Regions from separate parts of the Staphylococcus sp. FW104-15G4D genome, predicted to be linked through region 1. Evidence: riboswitches for the same ligand, from Rfam matches in the RefSeq annotation. Region 1 holds a riboswitch; the other holds the start of a gene.
What was found. A riboswitch is a leader RNA that binds a small molecule or an ion and turns the genes downstream of it on or off. The one in region 1 is predicted to bind S-adenosylmethionine.
Positions count from the first base shown of each region.

Region 2: it holds a riboswitch for S-adenosylmethionine, as region 1 does, so the genes downstream of both, metX (homoserine O-acetyltransferase MetX) here and AC3WQX_RS01490 (methionine ABC transporter ATP-binding protein) in region 1, are expected to answer to the same signal.

Region 1 is NZ_JBYTCH010000001.1:293,169-301,391, reverse strand. Features, by position in the region: gene popT (polyprenyl-phosphate transporter PopT) at 77-934, shown strand; gene AC3WQX_RS01510 (CsbD family protein) at 1,013-1,201, opposite strand; gene AC3WQX_RS01505 (hypothetical protein) at 1,365-1,520, shown strand; gene AC3WQX_RS01500 (MetQ/NlpA family ABC transporter substrate-binding protein) at 1,578-2,390, opposite strand; gene AC3WQX_RS01495 (methionine ABC transporter permease) at 2,411-3,106, opposite strand; gene AC3WQX_RS01490 (methionine ABC transporter ATP-binding protein) at 3,099-4,124, opposite strand; SAM riboswitch class I at 4,214-4,316, opposite strand; gene AC3WQX_RS01485 (thioredoxin family protein) at 4,374-4,670, opposite strand; gene AC3WQX_RS01480 (toprim domain-containing protein) at 4,663-5,049, opposite strand; gene gcvH (glycine cleavage system protein GcvH) at 5,343-5,723, opposite strand; gene AC3WQX_RS01470 (arsenate reductase family protein) at 5,895-6,248, opposite strand; gene AC3WQX_RS01465 (thioredoxin family protein) at 6,391-6,714, shown strand; gene AC3WQX_RS01460 (nitroreductase family protein) at 6,790-7,332, opposite strand; gene aroD (type I 3-dehydroquinate dehydratase) at 7,414-8,133, opposite strand.
Region 2 is NZ_JBYTCH010000003.1:133,466-141,688, reverse strand. Features, by position in the region: gene dnaB (replicative DNA helicase) at 1-902, opposite strand, end outside; gene rplI (50S ribosomal protein L9) at 951-1,397, opposite strand; gene AC3WQX_RS10275 (DHH family phosphoesterase) at 1,394-3,361, opposite strand; gene AC3WQX_RS10270 (YybS family protein) at 3,391-4,317, opposite strand; gene metX (homoserine O-acetyltransferase MetX) at 4,471-5,439, opposite strand; SAM riboswitch class I at 5,506-5,606, opposite strand; gene AC3WQX_RS10260 (AzlD domain-containing protein) at 5,732-6,061, opposite strand; gene AC3WQX_RS10255 (AzlC family ABC transporter permease) at 6,058-6,750, opposite strand; gene serS (serine--tRNA ligase) at 7,086-8,223, opposite strand, start outside.

The DNA of each region.
Region 1 (8,223 bases):
GGTTTGTTTCCCTAAAATTTGAATTTTGTGATATTATGCAGTTTAACCTTTAAATCTTAAATGAAAGGAGCCATTCATGAACAACTTCAAATGGACGAATATTCTTAAAGGTTTTGGCATGGGTACAAGTGATTTAATTCCTGGTGTAAGTGGTGGAACAATAGCTTTACTGCTAGGTATCTATGATGATTTTATTAGTTCTGTAAGCGGACTGTTCTCGAAACGTTTTTGGCCGAGTTTTAAATTTTTACTTCCTATTTTATTAGGAATGGGTTTAGCCATCGCTTTATTAAGCAACTTATTCAACTATTTATTAAGCTATCACGAAATTCCAACTATGTTCTTTTTCACAGGATTGATTATTGGAATCATTCCATACTTACTAAAAACTTCTAACTTTAAACAAACCTTTAAAACCAAGCACTATCTAATGATTTTAATTGGAATTATTATTTTGGTCATCATTACACTTCTTAATAATGGTGATAAACATTCTGGCGAAACATTAACTCTATCTTTTGGTCTTATTATTAAATATTTTATAGCTGGTATGTTCGCCTCAAGTGCAATGTTATTACCCGGAATCTCTGGATCTTTTATGTTATTAGTATTTGGTGCCTATGGGACGGTAATGTTTTCAATCTCTGAGCTAGTGAACTTAAATTTCACAGCATTACCTATTTTAATCATCGTTGGATTAGGTATTTTGACAGGATTTATGCTGTCTAGCCGTATGATTCAGTACTTCCTGCACCATCACACAACGATGACGTTCGCATTGATTATAGGATTTGTAATTGGTTCAATTTATGCCGTTTTCCCAGGCTTCCCTGAAAATGGCCTAGTTTGGATAATCTCATTTTTAACAATAATTATAGGCTTTATTGTTAGTTTTACCTTAGGACTAATTACAGCAAAATCAGATAATCAATAAATTTTAATATTTTTAACACAATAAAACCCTCACGTACGATTCTGTACCTGAGGGCTTTCTAAAAGTAAAGAGACAAATTTATTTGTCGCCTTTAAATTTATCAATTACATCGTTAGCTTTTTCTTTAGCGTTATCAACAACTTCTTTAGCTTTACCTGAAGTTTTGTCTTCTTTGCCTTCTTGTTCTAAATTTTTATTATCTGTAGCGTTACCTACTGTTTCTTTAATATTACCTTTAGCTTGTTCAAATTTATTATCTTCAGCCATTGTAATTTCCTCCTTATGACTTTATCTTTATAATTTATACCCTCTAAAATCTAGAATAAACATCAATATAATGATAATCGCTTAATTTTTTATTTTAAAAGATTGCTTTATACAGTGATTTTCATATACTAAAATTACCAAAAACTTTTTAAGGAGTGTAGTTATGAAATTCGTCAATATTACATCTATGACTGAAGGTGGACTTAATAAGAAAGTTAATCGTTTTTTAGAACAAAATCCAAATATAGAAGTCTTAAAATTTGATTATCAAATGGGATACGGTGGTCTCGGTGTAGGTATTCTTTATAGAGTAGTATAAAATTTAAATAAAAAGATCACTCTCTTAACATATGCGTTAAGAAAGTGATCTTTTGTTTTACTTAGCTGGTACGACTGCACCATCATATTTTTTATCGATATAATCTCTGATTTCTTTAGATTGAAGAACTTCCATTAAAGCTTTAATTTTCTTATCATCTTTATGTCCTTTTTTAACTGCAATTAAGTTAGCATAAGGATTATCTTTGGCTTTCTCTAAGGCAATTGAGTCTTTTTTAGGACTTAATTTTTGGTCAATTGCGTAGTTAGAATTGATGATGACTGCATCAGCTTTTTGATTTTGGTAAATTTTTGGTAAGTATTCGGCTGATTGTTTGTTATTAAATTTGATATCTTTTTTATTCTCTTCGATATCACTAAATTTAGCGTCTTCAATCTTAACGCCTTTTTTAAGTTTAATTAAGCCTTCATCCACAAAGAATTTTAAGAAACGTCCTTGTTCAGCAGGATTATTTGAAACGTAGACCGTTGCACCTTTAGGTAAATCTTTCAAACTTTTATATTTTTTAGAGTAAACTGCCATAGGTTCTAATTCTACATCTCCAGCAGATTCAATTTTGTATCCTTTTTCTTTACTTTCAGTTTTCAAGTATGGTGTATGTTGGAAGAAGTTTGCGTCGATTTCACCTTTATCTAATAATTTATTAGGTGTAGTGTAATCGTTAATTGTTTTAATCTTTAAGTCATAACCTTTTTTCTCAAGTAATGGTTTAGCTTTTTCTAAAATTTCAGCGTGAGGGGCTGGTGAAGCACCTACTGTGATTGTTTTCTCTTTGTCACCACCGCCACCACAAGCAGCTAAAGCAACTGTTAATGCCAAAACTAAAATAATACCTAAAATTTTTTTCATTGAACGTTTTCCCCTTTTCTTTAGCGTTTATCAATTTTATTTGTAAGCCAATCCCCAAGGAATTGAATTATAAATACAATAATTAAAATGAATACAGTAGAAACTAATATGACATCATTTTGATTCCTAGTAAATCCTGTTAAGTATGCTAAGTTACCTAAACCACCTGCCCCGATTACACCTGCTATGGCAGTTGAACCAACTAAAGCAATAGCGGTTACAGTAATACCTGAGACTAAAGCTGGCATCGCTTCAGGAAGTAGTACTTTGCGTACAACAGTCCATGTGTTAGCTCCCATTGACCAAGCCGCTTCAATTACACCTTTATCAATTTCTTTAAATGCAATTTCTACTAAACGAGCATAGAATGGAGCTGCACCAATTATAAGTGCAGGTAATGCTCCTGTCGGTCCACTAATAGTACCTAAGATGACACTCGTAAATGGTATGAGTAATAAAATTAAAATAATGAACGGAATGGCTCTAAATAAGTTCACTATAAATGAGACAATTGTATAGAAAATTCGAGCTGCTGGTGAATGACTCTTCGCAGATAGGAAAAGTAACACACCTAAAATCAAACCAAATATAAAGGCGAAAATAGTAGAAACAATTGTCATATACAGCGTTTCTAAAATAGCTTGCCATACATCTGGCCATTGAACATTAGGCATTGTAAACATTTCATGAAAAATTTCGCCATAAGACTTACCCATGTCTCAACACCTCCACATTCACATGTTGCTCATGAAGATCATTTTTAAAATGTTCAAAGCTATCATTATTAATGTGTGGAATATGAATCACTAAGAATCCTATAGAACCATTTCTAGTATTCTTGATGTCAGCTTCCAGAATATTAACGTCAATATTATGTGTTTTCGTGATATACGAAACAATAGGTTCAGTTGCATTATCACCAGTAAAGTTCAATCTCACTATGTAAGAATCACTCGCTAATGGTTCTAATTCATCTAAAGAATCTTCAAAATCATCATTTAAATCGTCTTTAACAAAGCGTTTTGTAACCGCGTGTTGAGGACTCTCAAACACTTCACTTACTTTACCTTGCTCTATTACTTTACCGCTTTCCATTACAGCAACTTCATCACATATACGTCTAATTACGTGCATTTCATGAGTAATTAAAACGATAGTAAGATTTTGCTGTTCTCTTACTTTAAGTAATAGGTCCAAAATTTCGTCAGTTGTTTGAGGGTCTAAAGCACTTGTAGCTTCATCACAAAGTAAAACATCAGGATCATTTGCTAATGCTCTAGCAATACCTACTCTTTGTTTTTGTCCCCCAGATAACTCTGATGGATAAGCACTTTCTCGTCCTTTCAAACCTACCAATTCTACTAATTCGAGTGCTTTTTGCTTCGCTTTACCACTTGGGACTCCTGCGATTTCAAGTGGAAATGTGATATTTTTTAAAACGGTTCTTGACCATAATAAGTTGAAATGTTGGAAAATCATACTTACTTTTTGTCGTTTTTTTCGTAGCTCTGATTTAGATAATTTACTAATATTGTCCCCGTCAATTATTACATCTCCTGAAGTTGGAGATTCCAAGTTGTTGAACATTCTAATTAGTGTACTTTTACCAGCACCAGAGAAACCAATAACGCCAAAAATTGAGCCTGATTCAATATTTAAATCAACGTGATCAACTGCAAGAACATCTTTGTTCTTAGTATGATATCGTTTAACTATTTGATTTAACTCAATCACGTTAATAGCCTCCTTAAATTGCATATATAAATTAAAAAATGCTTTCTCAACTTATAGAGAGTTGAGAAAGCATTCTAAAAATCTTCTTTCTCTCATCTTCTAAAGTTGAACTTTATGTGAATTGGCACCATTTCTATATCAGACGGTTGCCGGGCTTCATAGGGCACATCCCTCCACCTCTCTCGATAAGAGTTGTCGCATCATTTAATTTGTATTAATCCTACCATCGTACTAGAGTTTCGTCAATAATTATTTTAAATTTTCTAACAAATAAGGAACTGATTGAAATGCATAGATTCTATTTTCTTCTTTGTCCTTATTCATTACCAATAGAACAGGAACTGACATTATTTCTTTTTCTTTACTAAAATCCGGATGAAAATTTAAATCTACCTTCTTAATAGGCAGCTGTAATATATCATTAGCAATATCTAACATTCTTTCTGAGACTTTACATGTCCCACACATAGGTGTATATCCAAAAATAAGATGTTTATCTTCATTATAGTTTTCTGTTATATCTTCGAGATCGATTGTACTACTCATTAACTAAAACTAACCTTTCAGTGTTTAAATTAGGCATTAGATTCTTCTCTTTTCGCACTGCGAATCCGTATCTATTTAAAACATTAGCTAAATAGTTTTTAGGACATTTAGCTACTTCACAATATGTTTTATCAACATATATATGTTCACTTTCGCTTAAATATCGCTTAAACCATTTTCTAATTTTTTCTCCTTCATCATCAGAATCTGCAAGAACATAAACTTGTTTGCCATAAAGTGATTCTATCATATCATCGATTTTATCTATACTCATGGTCCCATGGGTACAAATAATACTTACTGGTTCTGCAATAACTTGTTGCACTCGTTTCTTATCCGACTTACCTTCAACAATGATAACTTTATTCACAATAGTCATGTCAATCCACCTTCTAAGAGTCGATAGTTAACTGTCACTTACATCATTCACAGAATCCTCAAAAACTAAACATTTTTAGAAACACTTAGCATTTTTAATGCTTAGTGTTTCTTATGCATGAGCTTTAGCTCAGGCGTTCCTTTTCTTCACTTATCACTTTAGTGGTTAGTGTTTCTTATGCATGAGCGTCAGTTCAGACGTTCCTCTTTTCCACTTAGCATTTTTAATGCTAAGTGTTTCTAAGGTAATCTAAAAAAACTCCTTGATTATATTAATCGAGGAGTTTAAACATACTATTCACCAATCATCTCAGAATATTGCTCTGCTGATAATAATTGATCTAATTGACTTTGATCACTAATCTCTACTTTTACCATCCATGCTTTTTCATATGGTGATTCGTTAACAAATTCAGGACTATCTTCTAATTCGTCGTTAACTTCGACGATTTTACCTGAGATAGGCGCATATAATTCTGATACAGTTTTAACTGATTCAACACTACCAAAAGTATCGCCTTCATTTAAATCTTCATCTGTTTCAGGTAATTCAACAAATACGATATCACCTAATTCATTTTGAGCATATTCTGTGATACCAATAGTAGCTACATTATCTTCTACTTTAACCCATTCATGTTCTTTAGAATATTTAAATTCGCTCGGTACTGCCACGAGAATCCCCTCCTAATTATTAATTACATTTTAATGATGCCACACTGATATTGTTCAATCAACTAATATCTAAAAGATTTAATATGATAAAATTCGTGTTTATTTATGTAAAATATCATATTCGCATCATTTCAGTTTTTAATGTTCACTTTTAAAATAAATATTTAAATACTATAACCAAGTATCTTTATACTGATCTTCTTTAAATCCTAAAGTGATTTTTTCTCCAGAGATAGCTAATGGACGTTTTACCAACATTCCATCAGATGCTAATAAATCTAATTTTTCATCATCTGACATGTCTTTAAGTTTATCTTTCAAATTAAGTTCACGATATTTAGCGCCATGAGTGTTAAATAATTTATTTACTTCAACACCTGTTTTTTCAATGATATCTTCAAATTCTTTCTTAGTAGGTGTGTGTTGTACGATATCAATAGGTTCATAGCTCACACCATATTCATTTAAAAATTTAGCGGCTTTCTTACAAGTCGTACAATTTGAATATTGATAAAATTTAATCATTCGTTTGTTACCTCCTTCTCTTTATTAAGACAAATATATCATTTTCTTTAGGAAAACGCTCTACTTTTTAAGCTAATATTTTTATAAAAAAGATATCATTGGTTATAATAAATTTACTAATAGTGAAAAGGAGCATATAACTATGCAAGGTATTCATAAAACAGAAGACTTTAATTCTACAATCAATAGTAAAGAACCAGTTATTATCAAATTCGAAGCAGATTGGTGTCCAGATTGTAAAGCAATGGATATGTGGATTGACCCTATTACAGAAAAATATAATAACTATCATTGGTATGTAGTAGATCGTGATGAGTTAGAAGATGTTACTACTGAAAATGATGTTATGGGTATACCAAGCATCTTAATTTTCCAAAATGGCGAAAAATTAGCGCATTTACATTCGGCTAATGCGAAATCACCAGAACAAGTCGAATCTTTCCTAGATGAAAACTTAAATCAATAAAAATAAAATTAGAGCTTTCTCTACAAATTTAAAGTAGAGAAAGCTCTTTTTTAGGTACTTTGAAAATTAAAATAATTACTCAAACTTAGTGATTAAATTTTTATTTTTACGTTTAGCTTTAGTTGGCTCAACTTCTAAATCCGTTAGATACATGAAACCAGCTAAAATTTCATCATCTTGAATATCTAAAGCTCTACGTACTTTAGGTTCAAAAATATAGTGAGGTGTTTTCCAACATGTGCCAATTCCCGCTTCGTAAAGTAACAACATTAAATTTTGAGCAAATGCTCCAAATGCAAAGTAATTTTCTCTGTTTTGTCTTTGTCTAGGATCATTTTTCAAAATGAGTAATAATAAACCACCTAAATTTGTTACAGCATTATAATGATCTTCTCTTTTTTCGGGATGATCTGGAAATGCAAATCGAGTAATGTCATGACTAAAATCACCTAATTTGTCTTTTGAAACATGAACGACTCTCCAAGGTTCACGCATTCCATGATTTGGAGCGTCGGTAGCTTTTTCGATAGCATCATATAATGCCTTATCGTCAATCACCATATCATGTTTAAATTTCTTAATACTTCTTCTATTAGATATAGCTTCTTGTAATTCCACTTTAATTCGCTCCTTCTACGTTCGTTGATAACAATTATCAATTATAAGTCACAAAACCGTTAAATTCAACTTATTCGTTTATCATTGATAAAATTCAAGCTGTTGTTTCAGAGCTTTAACATGAATTTGACCAGGAGCTTGTGGCTCACCTAAGCAACCGTATGAAATTGATCCCCCAAACACCCCTTGTGCAACACGACTTACTAATCCTAGATGAGACATAGATATTCCGATAACTTTATAAGGTGTATTATCAGAAGTCACACTCATTGCCTCTAATAAATGTAGTACATCTTCTTTATTGTTTGGCATTACTGCAAGTTTTAAATATTGTGGTGCTAATTTTTGCATTTTGTAATATATAAATTTAATCTCTTCTAATGATGGTGTTTCTTCAAAATTATGATGCGATAACACTACGTTTAAATTCTTTTCTTGAGCATCAGTGATTAATTGAGCATATTGGTCTGTATTAATAGCTCCACTCCATTCAATATCAAGTAATTCAAATTGGGCATATTCAATCAATAGCTTAAGAATATCTATATAAGTTGTTTCTTCAACATTTCCTTTACCACCTTGATTAGAGGTACGATAAGTCACTAAAATCTTAAAATCTAAATTCAATCCTCTTAATTGTTGAATCACAGTATCAACATTTTTAATAACGAAGTTCTCCCACTGATCTATTCGTAGTTCTACGATATCTATATAGTCTTTATATTTTATTAATTCATCTAAGCACAATTGCGTTATTGTTTCTTCTGGCGAAATGGTTACTGCAACATCTACTTGCGTCATGATATCCCTCTATTCATAAGAATAATATTAAGATTATTTTATATTAATTTATTCACAACTTACAAATGATGATTGGGAGATTGATTTTTA
Region 2 (8,223 bases), on a different contig from region 1:
TCATTAATACGAATACCTGGTGTATCATCGATAAAAATCTTAGTTTTTGATAATTTACCAACTGCAATCGTAAAACGACTCCAGTCTTCTTCTGTCATCGTACCAGTTCTTAAGCGGTTTGAATCTACGTTACCTGAACTACAAATCATACGCGTTGCTAACTGGTCTGCACCCATCTCAAGCGAGAATATGCCTACTGTAAACATATCTTCATGTGTCGCAACTTTTTGGGCAATATTAAGAGCGAAGGCAGTCTTACCCACGGAAGGACGAGCCGCTAAGATGATTAAATCATTACGGTTAAACCCAGCAGTCATTTGGTCGAGATCTCGATAACCTGTTGGAATACCAGGCGTTTGACCACTATTTTGGTCGAGTTCTTCGGCAGTCTCATACACTTGTCCTAAGACATCTCTAATATCTTTAAACCCGTCACTTTCTCTTGTAGAAGAAAGTTCAAGGATACGTCTTTCGGCATCACTTAGGATTGTATCTAGTTCTAATTCATCATTATAGCCATCATTTGCAATACTATCTGCCGTTTGAATTAACTTACGTTTTAACGCGTGTTTAAAGACGATATCTGTATAATATTGAACGTTTCGCGTTGTTGGAACGTTAGTCGATAGCTCTGCGAGATATTGAGGGCCACCCGCTTCACTTAAGCTTCCATCACTAGATAGTTGATCCATAAGTGTGACAACGTCGATTTCTTTGTTATCTTCATTAAGATGCATCATTGCTCGGAAGATATGTTGATGGGCGCCTCTATAAAACGACTCAGGAAGGAGGACTTCCTGAGTTGTATTAATCAATTCTGGATCTATAATAATGGCACCTAAGACAGATTGTTCAGCTTCATTGCTATGCGGCATTTGATTTTGCTCATACATTCCATCCATTGTTTGCTTTACACCTCTTATTTCAATCCATCTTTGTTATTTTCGAAATTACTGTTCTACTGTGTGTACTCTAATTGTACCTTCAACTTCTTTATCTAATTTAACTGGCACATTTGTATAACCTAACGCGTGGATACCATGTGGTAAGTCCATTTTGCGTTTATCAATTTTAATATCATGTTGTTTATTTAATGCTTCGGCAATTTGTTTAGTACTGATTGAACCAAACAATTTACCGCCTTCACCTGTTTTAGCTGATACTTCAACTTCGATGTTTTCTAATTTTTCTTTAAGTGCTTTCGCATCATCAATTTCTTGTTGTCTGTCTGCTTCAGCACGTTTATTTTGTTGTTCTAATTGTTTTAAGTTACCAGGAGTTGCTTCTACAGCATAGTTGTTTTTAAGTAAGAAGTTGTTTGCGTAACCTACTGGTACGTCTTTTACTTCGCCTTTTTTACCTTTACCTTTAACATCTTGTTTGAAAATTACTTTCATGCATCTTCACTCCTACTCATTTGTTCTGTAATTGCTTGCTGTAATTGTTCTATAGCATCTTCTATAGTGACACCTTTAATTTGTGTGGCAGCATTTGTAAGGTGTCCACCACCACCTAATGCTTCCATCGTTAATTGAACGTTGATAGAACCTAGTGAACGTGCAGAGATACCGATGAGGTTATCTTCACGTTTAGCCACAACATAAGATGCCTCGATACCTTCTAAACTTAACAACTCGTCGGCTGCTTGTGCAACCGTAACAGGATGGTAGATTTTATCATTTGAACCATGAGCGATTGCTACGCCATGATCTTGTAATTGAACCGTTCTAATAAGTTCTGAACGATTAATATAAGTATCTACATCATCTTTTAAGAAGTGTTGCGTTAAGATTGTATCTGCACCATGCGCACGTAAATAACTTGCAGCATCAAATGTTCTTGAACCTGTTCTTAATGTGAAGTTTCTAGTATCTACTATAATACCTGCATACATGACTGTTGATTCTAAACGTGTCAATCTTTGTTCAGTTGGTTGATATTCTAATAATTCAGTAACAAGCTCTGCAGTTGAACTTGCATATGGCTCCATATATACCAATAGTGGGTTTGAAATAAAGCTTTCGCCACGTCTGTGGTGGTCAATAACGACTTTACGGTTTGCTTTATTTAAGACATTTTCATCTAAGACCATTTCAGGCTTGTGCGTATCCACGACAACGACTGTCGTCTTAGACGTCATCATATCCCAAGCTTCATCTGAAGTGACAAAGCGTTCTTTCAATTCTGGTTTCTTATCAATTTCGTCCATGACACGACGTAAAGTCGGATCAATATCTGAATCATTGAGAACGACAAAGGCTTCTAAATTATTCATTAATGCAAAACGTGAGACACCAATTGCTGCACCAATTGCATCTAAATCAGGGCGTTTATGTCCCATAATAATTACCTTGTCGCCTTCAGTTAATATATCTTTAAGTGCGTGAGAAATTACTCGGGCACGTACACGCGTACGTTTCTCCATAGGGTCAGTCTTACCACCGTAGAAGCGAACGTTACCATTCATATTTTTAATGGCTACTTGGTCGCCTCCTCGACCGAGTGCTAAGTCTAAACCAGATTGAGATAAATCCCCTAGGTCAATAAGGTTCTCTGTACCTTCACCGACACCGATACTTAAAGTGAGTTGTGCACGGTAACCGACACTTTTCTCTCTCAACTGACTTAAAATTTCAAAGTTTGAATCTTCAAGTTCTGCTAATATCTTTTGGTTAAGATATGCAACGAATTGATCAGAATTATAACGTTTGAAATAAATATTGTATTCTTGTGCCCATCTGCTAATGACACGTGTAACCATTGAGTTGATTTCTGAACGTTGTGTATCGTTCATATTCTGCGTAATCTCGTCATAGTTGTCTAAGAACAACGTTGCGATAATTGGCTTTGAATCTTCATACAACTCGTTGGTATGTACGCTTTCTGTGATATCAAAGAAATATAAACAATGTTCATTCTCTGAATATCGCACATGGTAATGATAATTGTTATGTTCAATTTCTACTTCTTGTACTTTTTCTAATTGTTTCAATATGTTAGGAAAGACTTCGTTTACATTTTCAGAAATCACATTAGTTTCAACGTGTTCTGTCATGAATTGGTTCATCCATTCAATGTGGTTATCTTCATCTAACACAATCATCCCAATCGGCAAATGTTTGATTGCTTTATTGCTACTTGCCGAGATGTGACCACTTAAATCATCCACATAATTATCCATTTTAAGAAAAGCTTGTCTCAATAACACGCCACTAATAATAATCATCACGACGAGGATTGCTGCAGCAATGCCAGCGACGATTTGGTTGAAAATAAACCATACGATGACTAATGCAATGGCTGTAAGTACCATGAGTATAAAAGGTATGAGCAATGCTTTTTTAGTGGATTGACGGTTCATTCTTCCACCTCTAATCACTTAGTTAATAATCATTTTTTAATAATTCGTTTTAAATTAATACATAAATCAATAACTCCAAGTAAACCAACGATATGTGTCATCGGTGTAAGTAGTGTCCCCACCACCATTAATAAAATCGTTACAGCATTCGGCCATCTCTTAGCTTTACCGAAGAAATGTATAACGCTTAAACCTTGGATATACATCACTAATGATAACACAACCTCAAAGTTCAAGACGATACTTTGGAATATACTTGGTTGGTTCGCAAACATTACACAAATAAGAACTATAAGATAAATCCATAATAGTACACGATTCATTTGCCATGCGAATAATGGCTTAAAGATCGGAGTTGCGACCTTAAACTTACGTAAGATAGGAAATGTAATAATCAGATTAATTAAGATTAAAAGGAAAATGACTATAATAAGATAACTAGGGAGTTGGACCGTTGATTGTCGGAAACCTTCCTCAAGAATCTGTCTATAGTTAGAATTTAATCCACTTGTTAAGATGGCATCATACATCGCATCTTTAAATGGCTTAATTAATACGGCTGCTTTTGGAATTTTTTCGAATGTTTGTAATAACATGAATCCAATCAATGTTATTAAACTCAATGAAACCGTTGAAACATAAAGAATTCTTTCTTTTGAAGTTCTTTCCTTAAGTAATTGACCGATGATAAAACTTAAAATTAAGATAAGTACCATCATACTTAAGACAAATGTATTACCTAATAACGTTGTCAGAATCACTGTTACTAAAGCGCTAATTCCAAATGATTGTACAGAGCGGTTCCATAGCACGATGCCAGGAATCGTTGCAAATAAACATAAAATTAAGCCGAGAATAGGTAATACATGTGTTACTAAAGCGACTATCAGTAATGAAATAGTTGCAATAATAGTTGCTTTAGGTTGTATTTTTGAAAACACACACGCCACTCCCATACTTTTTGACTATAACTTCTATTTTAACCTCTTTGCCAAAAATTAACAATAAAGCGCTACTTTTAATGACTTCGTCATTAATTAGTAGCACTTATGCTAAAGACATACTTACTTTGCTTAGCCAAAGTTTAGTATGTCTAAATATAGCTGTGTTTATTTCCTTTTAAATTGTTTTAAGTTCAAGAAATGGTAGAGGTTTGGAGCCCAATCGTTAAAGTTTAGAAGGAAGCCGTCATGTCCTACATTATCTGGCACAAAGAAATGGCGATGATATTTAAATCTCTCTCCGACTGCTCTTACTTGATCATCTGGATAAAGTAAATCATCTATAAACCCCATCGTTAGAACTTTTGTATCTAATGATTGATAGACTTCATCAACATCATCTCGTCCTCTATCAATATTGTGACTATCTAAGACGTCGAGCAGTGTTAAATAACATTGTAAATCAAAGTTTTTCTTGAATTTATTTCCTTGATACTGTTGATACGTTACAACTTCATCTGGTGTAAATCGTTGGTCATAACTTTTAGAGGAGCGGTATGTTAAGAAGCCAAGTTGTCGAGCGATACTTAAGCCTTCCTTCCCACCAAGATGAATTGCTTGTCGGGCGATCTCGTTGAAAGCACGACTGTATGATGACGTTTTACCAGTTGCTGCGAGAATAATGGCTTTGTCGATTTGAAATTGATTATTATACAGCAATTCCATTGCTTGCATACCACCTAGACTTGCTCCAATTAGGATGTTTATCTTATCGAAGTCTAGTGCTTTGATACCTTTTTCAATCGCTTTAACAATATCTCGTAATGTAAGATGCTGTGGAAAATTAGGGTCATTAAGTTTGGAACTTGAACCAAAGGGACTACCAATAACGTTGAAAGTTAGAAATTGATAATCATGACGTGGAATATAACCACCATCTATAATTTCACGCCACCATCCATGTTTCTCGTCTGTTCCATAAGTTAAGTGATTACCTGTTAATGCGTGACAAACAACAACTAATGGTTGACCTTTATATCCAACGTGTTCATAGCGTAATTTTAAATTATTAATGGTTTCTCCTGATTCAGTTGTAAATGTCCCTAATTCTAACGTATCTACTCTGTAATTCGTCATCGTTAACGCTACCTCCTCTTACAAAAAAGCTTCCTACTCAAATGAAAAAAGTAGGAAGCTGGTCAGTACTTATCATTCGAGATTCTCGTTGGTTGTAGCACCGTGCTATCATTAGTCGGTTGCTGAAGCATCGTCGGGCCAATTCCCTCAGCTTCTCGAAATAAGATTTGTTGAATTGATTTGTATATTGATGTTGATTAAATTTCAATCTTAAATAGTCGGAATTTTCTAATTAATATAATATTAACTAAAATGGTTTATGACTTCAATACTTTGCTGTCATTTTCAGGAGTTAAAAAATTAAACGTAAACAAGCGATAGTAATAATACCTCCAATTATTGTGATAGTAAGGCTACGTGTGAAAATGGCAAGGAGTACTGTTGGTATAATCGCAATAATATATGACAAATTGAGCGTATATCCAAAGGTGTTATCGTGTTGTTGTATGACGCCATCAATGACAAGTGCGGTAAATAATGTGATAGGAATAAATGAAAGCCATTTAACGACAATTTCAGGTAAATGAACTCTAGATATCATCATAAAGGGAATAATTCGAACGAGTAACGTTACAATTCCACATAAAATAATAAGTATCAGTGTGTGTAAATCTGTTGTCATTTATCCATCACCACCCCTAAGGCTGCAGCGAATGTTGCGGCTATTAATATTGCTACATATGAAGGCATCACTAAACTTAAAAGAAGCATCATTGTGATTACACAGATAATTAAAATTATATATATACGAAATCTTGATTTCTTCACTGACTCAAATTGAGATATACCTAGGAAAATGAACATTGCAGTAATCGCATAGTCTAATCCAAGTGCATTAGGATTAGAAATATATTTGCCGAAAAGGGCGCCGGCCACACACGAAATAGTCCAAAAAAGATATGCTGTGATATTAAGACCATGAAGCCAACGATCATTAATCTTTTCACCTTTAATATATGGCGTAATGGCAACTCCGAAGGTTTCATCGGTTAATAATGTACCGAGACCTACCCTATTCCATAATCCATATTGTTTATAATTAGGCGCCAAAGTCATACTTAATAGAAACATACGTGAGTTAACGATAAGTGTGGTCAACACGATAGCAGATATTGGAGTACCTGTAATCGCTAAAGCGCAAACAATAAATTGTGCGGCACCGGCGTAAATAATGAGACATAATAAAATAATTTCTAAGATACTAAAGTTTTGAGAGGCTGCAACGATACCAAATGATAAACCTACTCCGGCGTATCCAAATAAAGTAGGAATACATTCTTTTACCCCTTGCTTAAATGAAAGATGGGTCATTTGATCAGCCTCCATTCCACTTTCTAAAATAGTAAAATAAGTCTATTATATTTGGAAAAGTTGTTCAATATTTTTAGACTTCGGTTTGTGTGAAGTAAGACAAACCTCATAGTCAAATCGTTGTAACTACAACGATTATAAAATTTCAGAATTTTGTTTCTTCTTTTAGACATCCCTCTCATTTTTGAAGATTTGAAGTTGAATCATTTCTCTTCCCCTACCCTGTTCAACAAAAAAACTGTCGACAAAATCGTTAAGATCTTATCGACAGTTCAAATAATTAATTGAGTCATTCATCGTTGTATTGTAGTAATTATTTAGCCTATTCTAAGTTATTATTTTGTAGGTTTAGAAATTTTAGTTTTTCCACCCATGAATGGAACTAATGCTTCAGGAATTGTGATTGTACCGTCTTCATTTTGATAATTTTCAACGATAGCTGCAAATGTACGACCTACGGCTAAACCACTACCATTTAATGTATGAGCTAATTCTGGTTTAGCTGAGTTATCACGTTTAAAGCGAATGTTAGCACGACGTGCTTGGAAATCAGTACAGTTTGAGCAAGAACTAATTTCTTTATAATCATTGTAGCTTGGTAACCATACCTCTAGGTCATATGTTTTACTAGCGCTGAAGCCAATGTCGCCTGTACATAAGATAACTCGACGATATGGTAATCCTAATTCTTCTAAAATTGATTCAGCATTTTTAGTCATATCTTCTAAAGCATCCCAAGAATCTTCAGGTTTTTCGATACGAACCATTTCAACTTTATCGAATTGGTGTAAACGAATTAATCCTCTTGTATCTCTACCAGCTGAACCCGCTTCACTACGGAAACATGCCGTTTGCCCAGTGAATTTTTCAGGTAACACTCCTGGTTGAATGATTTCATCTCTGTAGAAGTTTGTTAAAGGTACTTCTGCTGTTGGAATTGTGTATAGGCCTTCTTTTTCAACTTTAAATAAATCTTCTTCGAATTTAGGAAGTTGACCTGTACCAAACATAGTATCTGCATTCACTAATTGAGGTGTCATCATTTCTGTGTAACCATGTTGAGTTGTATGTTTCGTAATCATATAGTTCATTAATGCACGTTCTAATAATGCACCATCTTTAGTTAAGTAAACGAAACGCGCACCAGATACTTTAGCAGCACGTTCGAAGTCTGCCATTTTTAGTTCTTCAACTAAGTCCCAATGTGCTTTTGGTTCGAAATCAAATTCACGTGGTGTACCCCATTTTTTCAATTCAACGTTTTCTTCATCTGAATCCCCTTGAGGTACATCGTCGTTAATTAAGTTTGGAATACGGATTAAAATATCTCTTACTTTATTATCAACTTCATTTAATTTAGCATCGTTTTCTTTAATTTCATCACCTAAGTTACGCATTTCTGCAATAACGTCATCAGCATCTTCTTTATTACGTTTCTTCTGAGCGATTTCTTCACTGACTTTATTACGTCTT